3 regions of the Alteromonas sp. K632G genome follow, and region 2 is predicted to be linked to each of the others. Evidence: predicted binding sites of a transcription regulator. Region 2 holds the regulator's gene; each other region holds the start of a gene.
The links. Region 2 encodes sigma-54, which starts transcription at its own class of promoters, with help from an activator protein. Its sites were predicted from a motif close to GTTGGCACGNNNNTNGNNT; they were not measured.

Region 1: glnA (glutamate--ammonia ligase) is a predicted target of sigma-54. The motif match lies at 1,333-1,351, and genes of this name have one in related genera.
Region 3: glnK (P-II family nitrogen regulator) is a predicted target of sigma-54. The motif match lies at 1,768-1,786, and genes of this name have one in related genera.

What each region holds. Positions count from the first base shown of each region.
Region 1 is NZ_JAGGDM010000012.1:105,146-108,534, reverse strand. Features, by position in the region: gene glnA (glutamate--ammonia ligase) at 1-1,266, opposite strand, end outside; gene typA (translational GTPase TypA) at 1,699-3,389, shown strand, end outside.
Region 2 is NZ_JAGGDM010000021.1:4,133-7,521, reverse strand. Features, by position in the region: gene lptB (LPS export ABC transporter ATP-binding protein) at 1-556, shown strand, start outside; gene J5X92_RS17835 (RNA polymerase factor sigma-54) at 632-2,116, shown strand; gene hpf (ribosome hibernation promoting factor) at 2,146-2,433, shown strand; gene ptsN (PTS IIA-like nitrogen regulatory protein PtsN) at 2,442-2,885, shown strand; gene rapZ (RNase adapter RapZ) at 2,924-3,389, shown strand, end outside.
Region 3 is NZ_JAGGDM010000013.1:11,760-15,148, reverse strand. Features, by position in the region: gene J5X92_RS13300 (ammonium transporter) at 89-1,336, opposite strand; gene glnK (P-II family nitrogen regulator) at 1,369-1,707, opposite strand; gene J5X92_RS13290 (hypothetical protein) at 1,933-2,835, shown strand; gene J5X92_RS21440 (EamA family transporter) at 2,875-3,267, opposite strand; gene J5X92_RS21435 (EamA family transporter) at 3,291-3,389, opposite strand, start outside.

The DNA.
Region 1 (3,389 bases), on a different contig from region 2:
CAATGCTTCTAGTGCCATTTCTAGCGAGCTAGCAACGGTTGGAATTTCTGCCGCTTCTTCTGGTGGTAAGTCGTACAAGTCTTTATCCATAGAATCGCCAGGATGGATCTTGTTCTTAATACCGTCAAGGCCAGCCATAAGCATTGCTGAGAAAGCAAGGTATGGGTTAGCTGTTGGGTCAGGGAAACGTACTTCGATACGACGCGCTTTATCGCTAGTTACGTATGGAATACGGATAGATGCAGAACGGTTACGTGCAGAGTATGCAAGCATTACCGGTGCTTCAAATCCTGGAACCAAACGCTTGTAAGAGTTGGTTGATGCGTTTGCAAAAGCGTTGATTGCACGAGCGTGTTTAATAATACCGCCAATGTAGAAAAGCGCTTCTTCAGACAGACCAGCATACTTATCACCCGCAAAGATGTTTACGCCATCTTTAGCGATTGATTGGTGACAGTGCATACCAGAACCGTTATCACCTACAAGAGGCTTAGGCATGAACGTAGCAGTTTGGCCATAAGCGTGAGCTACATTATGTACTACATACTTATAAACTTGGATTTCATCTGCTTTCGTTACTAGTGTGTTGAATTCGCAAGCGATTTCGTTTTGACCAGCAGTAGCAACTTCATGGTGATGCGCTTCAATAACTAAGCCCATTTCTTCCATTACTAAACACATAGCAGCACGAATATCGTGTGCTGAATCTACTGGAGGAACTGGGAAGTAACCGCCTTTAACACCAGGACGGTGACCCATGTTTCCGCCTTCAAAATCAGCGCCTGAGTTCCATTTTGCTTCAGCAGCATCAATCTTATAGAAAGAGCCAGCCATATCTGTGTGGAATTTAACATCGTCAAAAAGGAAGAATTCTGGCTCTGGACCGAAGAATACGGTGTCGCCGATGCCGGTAGATTTTAGGTATTCTTCTGCACGGCGCGCAACAGAACGTGGATCACGTTCGTAACCTTCCATAGTAGAAGGCTCTAGGATGTCACAACGAATATTAACTTGAGTCTCTTCTGCGAATGGGTCAACTACCGCACTCGTAGGATCAGGCATAAGTACCATGTCTGATTCATTAATGCCTTTCCAGCCAGCAATTGAAGAACCATCGAACATTTTACCTTCTTCAAATGTCTCTTCGTCTACCGTAGCAGCAGGAATCGATACGTGTTGTTCCTTACCCTTAGTATCAGTAAAGCGCAAATCAACAAATTTCGCTTCACTTTCTTTAATCAGCTCTAATGCCTTTTCTACTGACATCGTGTCCTCCAGGTTTAATGTAAAAATGCGGAATGATCAGCTTCATCCCAACAGTGGAAAAACTAAAAGCGATTTTCATGCCATCTATCGTGATTCCAATTTTGCTGGCTTAGCAGCAAGAGGATAACTGAATGATTAATGGTGTTGCACTATAATGGTGCTCAATCGCTATATTTTGGTGCAAATTAAACTTAAGTAGCCGTTAGCTAGCCTAGAGTAACTTGTCTTCACTTACCACCGAAAACAGGGCGCAAAAGTAATAAATTCGTTAATCAAAGACTATAATAGTGAAAAACATGCCTCCCTTTTAAAAAAAGGTGCGCAAACGCCGTGGTTTTTCTGTACAATCCGCGCAAAATTTACTATCTGCATTTTTTGCAACAAATCTAATGCATGCTTAACATCATGTAATGATTTACACAGGCTCCCTAGATGAATACCACTGATATTAATAAATTACGTAACATTGCTATTATTGCTCACGTTGACCACGGTAAAACAACTTTGGTTGATAAACTGTTACAACAGTCAGGCACTCTTGAAACTCGCGGTGAGCAAGAAGAGCGCGTGATGGACTCGAATGACATCGAGAAAGAACGCGGCATCACAATCTTAGCGAAAAACACTGCGATTAACTGGAACGACTACCGTATCAACATCGTAGATACTCCAGGACACGCCGATTTCGGTGGTGAAGTAGAGCGTGTAATGTCAATGGCCGATTCAGTGTTGCTTCTAGTAGACGCGCAAGAAGGTCCAATGCCTCAAACGCGTTTCGTAACACAAAAAGCATTTGCTCAAGGCTTAAAGCCAATTGTTGTTATCAACAAAATTGATAAGCCAGGCGCACGTCCTGATTGGGTTATGGATCAAGTATTCGATTTGTTCGACAACCTTGGCGCAACTGACGATCAACTAGACTTCCAAGTTGTTTATGCTTCTGCACTGAATGGTTGGGCTTCACTAGACGCCGACAAACCTGAAGAAGACATGAACGCGTTGTTCCAAACGATTGTTGACCAAGTATCGCCTCCAGACGCTGATGCTTCTGGTGCATTCCAAATGCAAATTTCTCAACTTGATTACAACTCATATGTTGGTGTAATCGGTGTTGGTCGTATTAAGCGCGGTACCGTTAAGCCAAACCAACAAGTAACTGTTGTTACTGCTGAAGGTGAGAAGCGTAACGGTAAAGTTGGCTTAGTATATGGTTACCTTGGTCTAGCACGTCATGAAGTTGAAGGTGCAAGTGCTGGCGATATCATCGCAATCACAGGTTTAGGTTCGCTTAAAATCTCTGACACTATTTGTGATACTAACCAAGTAGAAGCAATGACACCGTTATCTGTTGATGAACCAACAGTGACCATGACTTTCCAAGTAAACACTTCACCGTTTTCTGGTAAAGAAGGTAAATACGTTACTTCACGTAACATTCTAGAGCGTTTGAACGACGAACTAGTACATAACGTTGCACTACGTGTTGAAGAAACACCAGATCCGGATAAATTCCGCGTATCAGGTCGTGGTGAACTTCACTTGGGTATCCTTATTGAAAACATGCGTCGTGAAGGCTACGAGCTAGCAGTATCACGTCCAGAAGTTATTCTTAAAGAAGAGAATGGCGAAACACAAGAACCGTTTGAAACACTAACGGTTGACTGTGAAGAAGCGCATCAGGGCTCAATCATGGAACAACTTGGTCTGCGTAAAGCTGAAATGACCAACATGTCTCCAGATGGTAAAGGCCGTGTACGTATCGACTTCGTAATTCCTAGCCGTGGATTGATTGGTTTCCAAACAGAATTCATGACGATGACGTCTGGTTCTGGTTTGCTTTACCATACGTTTGATCACTATGGCCCATACAAAGGCGGTATCATTGGGAAGCGTAAGAACGGTGTTCTTATTGCTAACGCTAACGGTAAAGCCCTAACTAACGCCTTGTTTAACCTTCAAGAGCGTGGTCGTTTGTTTATCGGTCACGGTGTAGAAGTTTACGAAGGTATGGTTATCGGTATTCACAGCCGCGATAACGACCTAACTGTAAATGCCCTTAAAGGTAAGCAGTTAACCAACGTTCGCGCATCTGGTACTGATGAAGCGCAAACTTTGGTTCCGCC
Region 2 (3,389 bases):
GGGCAAAATCAGTATTGATGACAGCGAATTAACCCACGAGCCCATGCACGAACGTGCTCGCCGCGGTATTGGGTATTTGCCGCAAGAAGCCTCTATTTTTAGAAAATTGACGGTGTTTGAGAACATCATGGCTATCTTGCAAACCCGTAAAGGGTTAAGTTCATCAGAACAAGAACAAGAAGCCGATGCGCTACTTGATGAATTTAATATCAACCATATACGTAATAGTACGGGTATGAGTTTATCCGGTGGTGAACGCCGCCGAGTAGAAATCGCACGAGCATTAGCAGCCGATCCGCAATTTATTTTGCTTGATGAGCCATTTGCTGGTGTTGATCCTATATCGGTTAATGATATAAAGAAGATCATTCAACATCTTCGTGACAGAGGAATTGGAATCCTCATCACCGATCACAACGTAAGAGAAACACTGGATGTGTGTGAGAAAGCGTATATTGTGAGCCAAGGCGAACTCATCGCGCAAGGGACGGCAGAACAAGTTTTAAGTAATCAGAAAGTAAGGGATGTATACCTAGGAGAACAATTCAGGCTATAGTTACTGTAACCGAATTGTCATTTTCAGTTTTAAGCACGGGTATATTCACAACAAGAGTTTAAAAATAAGACGTAGATGAAACCATCTTTACAGCTAAAGTTCAGTCAACAACTTACCATGACACCGCAGTTGCAGCAGGCAATCAAGCTGCTGCAGTTGTCTACGCTCGACCTGCAACAAGAGATTCAGGAAGCACTTGACTCAAACCCTCTTTTAGAAGTTGAAGAAGGCGGTGATGACCACCCTGTTGAGAAAAACAACATGGACGGCGACGACCCTTCTGTAGAAGCTGCTCCTACTGCTTCTAGCGATTCATTAGAAGCTGGTGACGCGCTTGAAAAGAACGATCTTCCCGACGAGTTGCCAATCGACAGCACATGGGATGAGTATTACTCGGCCTCTTCTGCCCCCGCTCCTGGCCCATCGAATAATGATGACGACCAATTGTTTCAGGGTGAAACCACCGACAATATTCAAGACCATTTGCTTTGGCAGATGCGCTTAACCCCGTTTTCAGATACAGACCGCGCCATTGCTACCGCCATTATCGACTCAATTGATGAATCTGGTTACCTTAACGTACCCATTGAACAGATTTTAGAATCGGTAAACTCTGACGATGTTGAAGAGTTGGTAGAAATGGACGAAGTTGAATGTGTACTAAAACGTATTCAAATGTTCGACCCTATTGGTTCAGGTTCACGTACACCGCAAGAATGTTTGCTCGTGCAGCTTCGCCAGTTCTCAGACGATACGCCATGGCTTACCGAAGCCAGACAGCTTATTAATGAGTACTCAGACCTGCTGAGCAGCAAAGATTACCGTACGTTAATGCGCAAGAGTCGTTTGAAAGAAGATCAACTTCGCGAAGCCATGCGCTTATTGCAAACGTTGAATCCTCGTCCTGGCAGTGCATTAATTACTAAAGAACCCGAATACGTTATTCCTGATGTTTCGGTAAACAAAAAGAATGGCCGTTGGGTAGTAGAACTTAATCCCGACAGCTTGCCAAAATTAAGCGTAAATCAACAATACGCTGCCATGAGCCGACGCTCTAAAAACAGCAGCGATTCGCAATTTATTCGCTCGCATATGCAAGAAGCCAAGTGGTTTATAAAAAGCCTTGAGTCAAGAAACGACACCTTGATGAAAGTAGCAAACTGTATTGTGCAGCAACAAATGGGCTTTTTCGAGCACGGCCCAGAAATGATGAAACCAATGGTGCTAAATGATGTCGCAGAAATGGTAGATATGCATGAATCCACCATTTCACGAGTCACCACGCAAAAGTATATGCATACCCCTCGTGGCATTTTCGAGTTGAAATATTTCTTCTCTAGCCATGTAGCAACGGAATCTGGTGGTGAGTGTTCATCTACCGCTATTCGCGCACTAATTAAAAAGCTTGTGGCAGCGGAAACGCCCAGCAAGCCATTAAGCGATAGCAAGATTGCTCAATTGTTGGCCGAACAAGGCATTAAAGTAGCCCGGCGAACAATAGCAAAATACCGGGAATCGTTATCGATTCCGCCGTCAAACCAACGCAAAAGCCTTATTTAAAGGCCTTGATAATTTAAGGAAGACGAAATATGCAAATCAACCTTACCGGTCATCATGTCGAAATTACTGATTCTTTGCGTAGCTATGTCGATACTAAGTTCAGCAAACTAGAGCGTCACTTTGATCACATATCTAATGTGCATGTCATCCTGAACGTCGAAAAACTCAATCAAAAAGCCGAAGCCACCATGCACCTTAGCGGCGCAGAAGTGTTTGCTTCATCTCATAATACAGACATGTATGCGGCGATAGACAGCATGATCGACAAACTCGACAGGCAAGTTATCAAGCATAAGGAAAAGCTGAAAAAGCACTAAATATTAGTATGGAAATTCAAGCCATAGTAAGTTTGGACCGCACCGAGTGTGCGGTTCAATGTAACAGTAAAAAACGTATTCTAGAGATTATTAGCGACATTGCTGCTAAAAATAATCCCGACATCGATCAGGCTAGTGTATTAAATAGTCTACTAACCCGTGAACGAATGGGGAGTACGGGTATTGGCAATGGTATTGCTCTGCCCCACGGTCGATTACCGGGCTTAGAACACGTTATCGCCATTATTGTAACCAGCAACCCTGCCATCGATTTTGATGCGCTTGACGATCAGCCCGTAGATATATTCTTTGCCCTATTAGTGCCAGAAGAGAAAACAGAAGGTCACTTACAAACACTCGCTACCGTGGCGGGTAAGCTAAGTGATAAAGAAACGGTGAAAGCCATTAGGCGGGCCTCCACCAGTGATGACATCATTACGGCTTTAAGCTAAAAAAGCACTGCACCATATTTTAAAAGGGAGAAATGCAGGTGAAACTGATTATTATCAGTGGTCGATCCGGTTCAGGAAAATCAGTTGCGCTACGTGCCCTTGAAGATTTAGGTTACTATTGCGTAGATAATATTCCGGTTAACCTTCTCCCTACTCTGACCCATACCGTGGTTGATGAATATGACCAAGTTGCGGTAAGTATCGATGTAAGAAACCTACCCAAAAATCCAGCGGACTTGGTAGAGATCTTAGATTACCTACCCTCATCGTGGTCTATGACCATTGTGTACATCGACGCGAGTGACGATGTACTGGTGAAGCGTTTCAGCGAAACCCGCCGATTACATCCGCTAGCTAAGCTCAACAAATCTTTATCTGAATCGATAAAAGCCGAATCAGACTTACTTGCGCCTATTGTTGAGCGCGCCGATTTGTATATTGATACGGATAAACTCACTATTCATCAACTCGCAGAGCTTATTCGCGAGCGAATTCTAGGCAAGA
Region 3 (3,389 bases), on a different contig from region 2:
AACGAAAAAAGCCCCGTAGATGCGGGGCTTAAGATTGGTGATACAGGCATTATCGTTATTATAAGTAATTTTGCCTGTTCAGACTTCCTTACGTACGGCCGTTGGTGAAGTCAGGATAAGCTTCCAGACCACATTCACTCATATCAACACCGTCGAATTCTTCTTCTTCAGTTACACGAACACCAATAACGGCTTTAATCGCTAACCAAACAACTAGGCTTACTACAAACACCCAAACAAAGATGGTAGCAGCACCAATTAACTGACCCACAATGCTTGAACCGTCGTTAGTGAATGGAACAAGGATAAGACCAAGTAAACCAACCACACCGTGAACAGAGATAGCACCTACTGGATCATCAATTTTAAGTTTATCTAACGCTACAATGCTTAGTACTACTAAGATACCACCAAGGCCACCGAATAAGGTTGCTTGTAGTGGCGTAGGCGTTGAAGGCTCAGCGGTAATTGCAACCAAACCAGCTAGTGCACCGTTAAGGGCCATAGTTAGGTCAGCTTTGCCGAACATAATGCGTGCTAAGATAAGCGCTGCAATACAACCACCAGCTGCTGCGGCGTTAGTGTTCATAAATACAATCGCAACCGCGTTTGCACTTTCAACTGTAGCAGTAGCAAGTACTGAACCACCGTTAAAGCCAAACCAACCCATCCATAAAATGAATGTACCTAGCGTAGCAAGTGGAAGGTTAGCACCTGGAATAGCGTTAACTTTACCGTCAGCAGTATATTTGCCTTTACGAGCACCTAGTACTAATACACCAGCTAATGCTGCAGCAGCACCTGCCATGTGAACAATACCAGAACCTGCAAAGTCAGAGAAACCAAGGTCACCAAGGGTGTACATGCCAAATACAGCTTCACCGCCCCACGTCCAAGCACCTTCCATCGGATAGATGAAACCAGTCATCACAACAGCGAATGCTAAGAAAGCCCAAAGCTTCATACGCTCAGCCACTGCACCAGAAACAATAGACATTGCCGTTGCAACGAATACTACTTGGAAGAAGAAATCAGCAGAAGGTGCATACGTTGCCGCATCTTCAGCAACACCTGTTGCGCCGTCACCCATAATTCCACCAAGGAACGGGCTCCACTCGCCGCCACCATACATGATGCCGTAACCGCAAATCATATACATGGTGCTAGCAATGGCAAATAACGCGATATTTTTAGTTAGAATTTCTGTCGTGTTTTTAGCGCGTACCAAACCAGCTTCTAGCATGGCGAAACCTGCCGCCATCCACATAACTAGTGCACCGCAGATTAAGAAGTAAAAGGTATCTAGTGCATACCCGAGTTCAAATGTAATTTCCATTATGCTTTTCTCCGCAAATTAATCGTTGTGGCTTACAACGCGTCTGTGTCTGACTCGCCAGTTCGAATACGTACGGCTTGTTCAAGGTCGTAAACAAATACCTTACCGTCACCAATCTTGCCAGTCTTGGCTGCGCCAACGATGGCTTCTACCAAGCGATCTACCTGGTCGTCCTGAACGGCAATTTCCAGTTTGACTTTAGGTAAGAAATCCACTTGATATTCCGCGCCGCGGTAAAGTTCAGTGTGGCCTTTTTGACGTCCGAAACCTTTCACTTCGGTAACGGTTAGACCGTCAATTCCGATTTCTGAAATGGCTTCACGAACATCATCTAGCTTGAACGGCTTGATGATAGCTGTGACTAGTTTCATGAGTTGCTCCAGTTTTTTTAATGGTTGTTTTGCACATTTCGTGTCTTGTACAGGGAAGTAAACCAAGAGATGTGCCACAAATAATTAACGAATAAAAACAATAAGTTAACTAAAACGTGATGCATTTTGTTTACATTTATCGCACCAGACTGGTGCATAGCGCCATCAATGCCCAACTTTAGAGCGCAGTGAGTTAAATTAACTGAAAATAGCGATGAAATTAGGATGGAACTAATTAGTAATGATGCGGGTCAGTTACTAGGTATGACAATTATCACACCTATTATAGAGCCTGAGTATGTGCCTGAACGTGCGCAGGTTTTTCATGCGAGCAAGAAGGGTAAACTCGCAAAAGGCCTACTTATCTCAACCCTTTTACACCTAATTGGGTTAGTAATAGTGATTTTCTTTACTACGTTTGAAAGCGGTGTAAAACCAGCACACAAGCCTGCCCCCATTAGTGCAACCTTGTATTACCCCCACGTTAGCGTAGAAAAAACCATTACAGAGGCACCTGAACCGGTAGAAGTTATCCCTCCCGTTGTTGAGCCTAACGTACCAGAAAGCCCCAAAGCAAAAGTGACTGACACTGCCGAGCAAATAAAAGCGGTAGAGACTAAGCCAGTAGAAGCTAAACCCGCAGAAGCAAAACCCACAGAAGCAAAACAAGACAAGACTGCACCAAATACAGAAAGCACAATTACAGAAAATAACTCAACTGAAACCCCCTTGCCTGAAGCACCCGCGCCTACGATTTCCAATACCCAAGCTACTATCAACGCCTCGACAAGAAACCAGAAAGCTGGCAGTTTAAACTTGTCTCCACGGACCAGTGCCTCGCAATTTTTTAATCGAAGAGAGCAAGAAGAAATTGCTGAGGAAGGCTTAAGAGCGGCTGAAGCACATAGGCGGAAAATAGAAAGCCCAGATATTGTTGATACTCGAAAAGGTGAAGAGGACACGTCATATGAAGAACGACCAGTGAAAAAAGTAAATTGCTCCGGCACGACCAACAAAGCGCTTACCGTTTTAAGTGGTTGGACTGGCGGTACGCTTGAATGTAGCAAGGGCAGCGACTACGACCGCTTTATTGAAGCCCGCGTCGCTAAAGAGCCAGTGAAAGACTAGCCGCTTAGACTCTAAGACCCTTTGAGTCCTTCTGATTAATTAGGCATTTGCCGCTTGGCGTAGACGACGCTTCATGATGAGCGCTGGCACAGCATTGCTAATTAGCGCGCCTACCATAATAAGTACAATTGCTATTGAAATGGCGGTGGACAGTGTACTTATTCCAAATAAAAATAGCGCAATACTGGAGATAACAGGTGTAGCAAAGCTTAGGCTCGCCAACAACTGGCGATTACCAAATTTAAGCCCAATATCCCACAAGTAAAACGCGCCACCTACAGGCCCAAGTCCTAGTAATATTGCACTTGCCCAAGCGTTAAATGAAAGGTCCCAATAGCTCGACTCTAGAGCTAGGTGGGAGCCCAGCGCTAGCACTGCTACTGCAATAGATATCCAGCCAATGTCTTCAACATCGCTTTTTGTGCCAGCCATAAACCACGAATAACCCGACCAAATTAAGGCGCAAATAAATGCCAACCCGTAACCCAGTGTAAATTCGCTATTAAACTGAATGCTTTCCCCCCTGTAACTAAAATTCCGCAACCAATAAAACC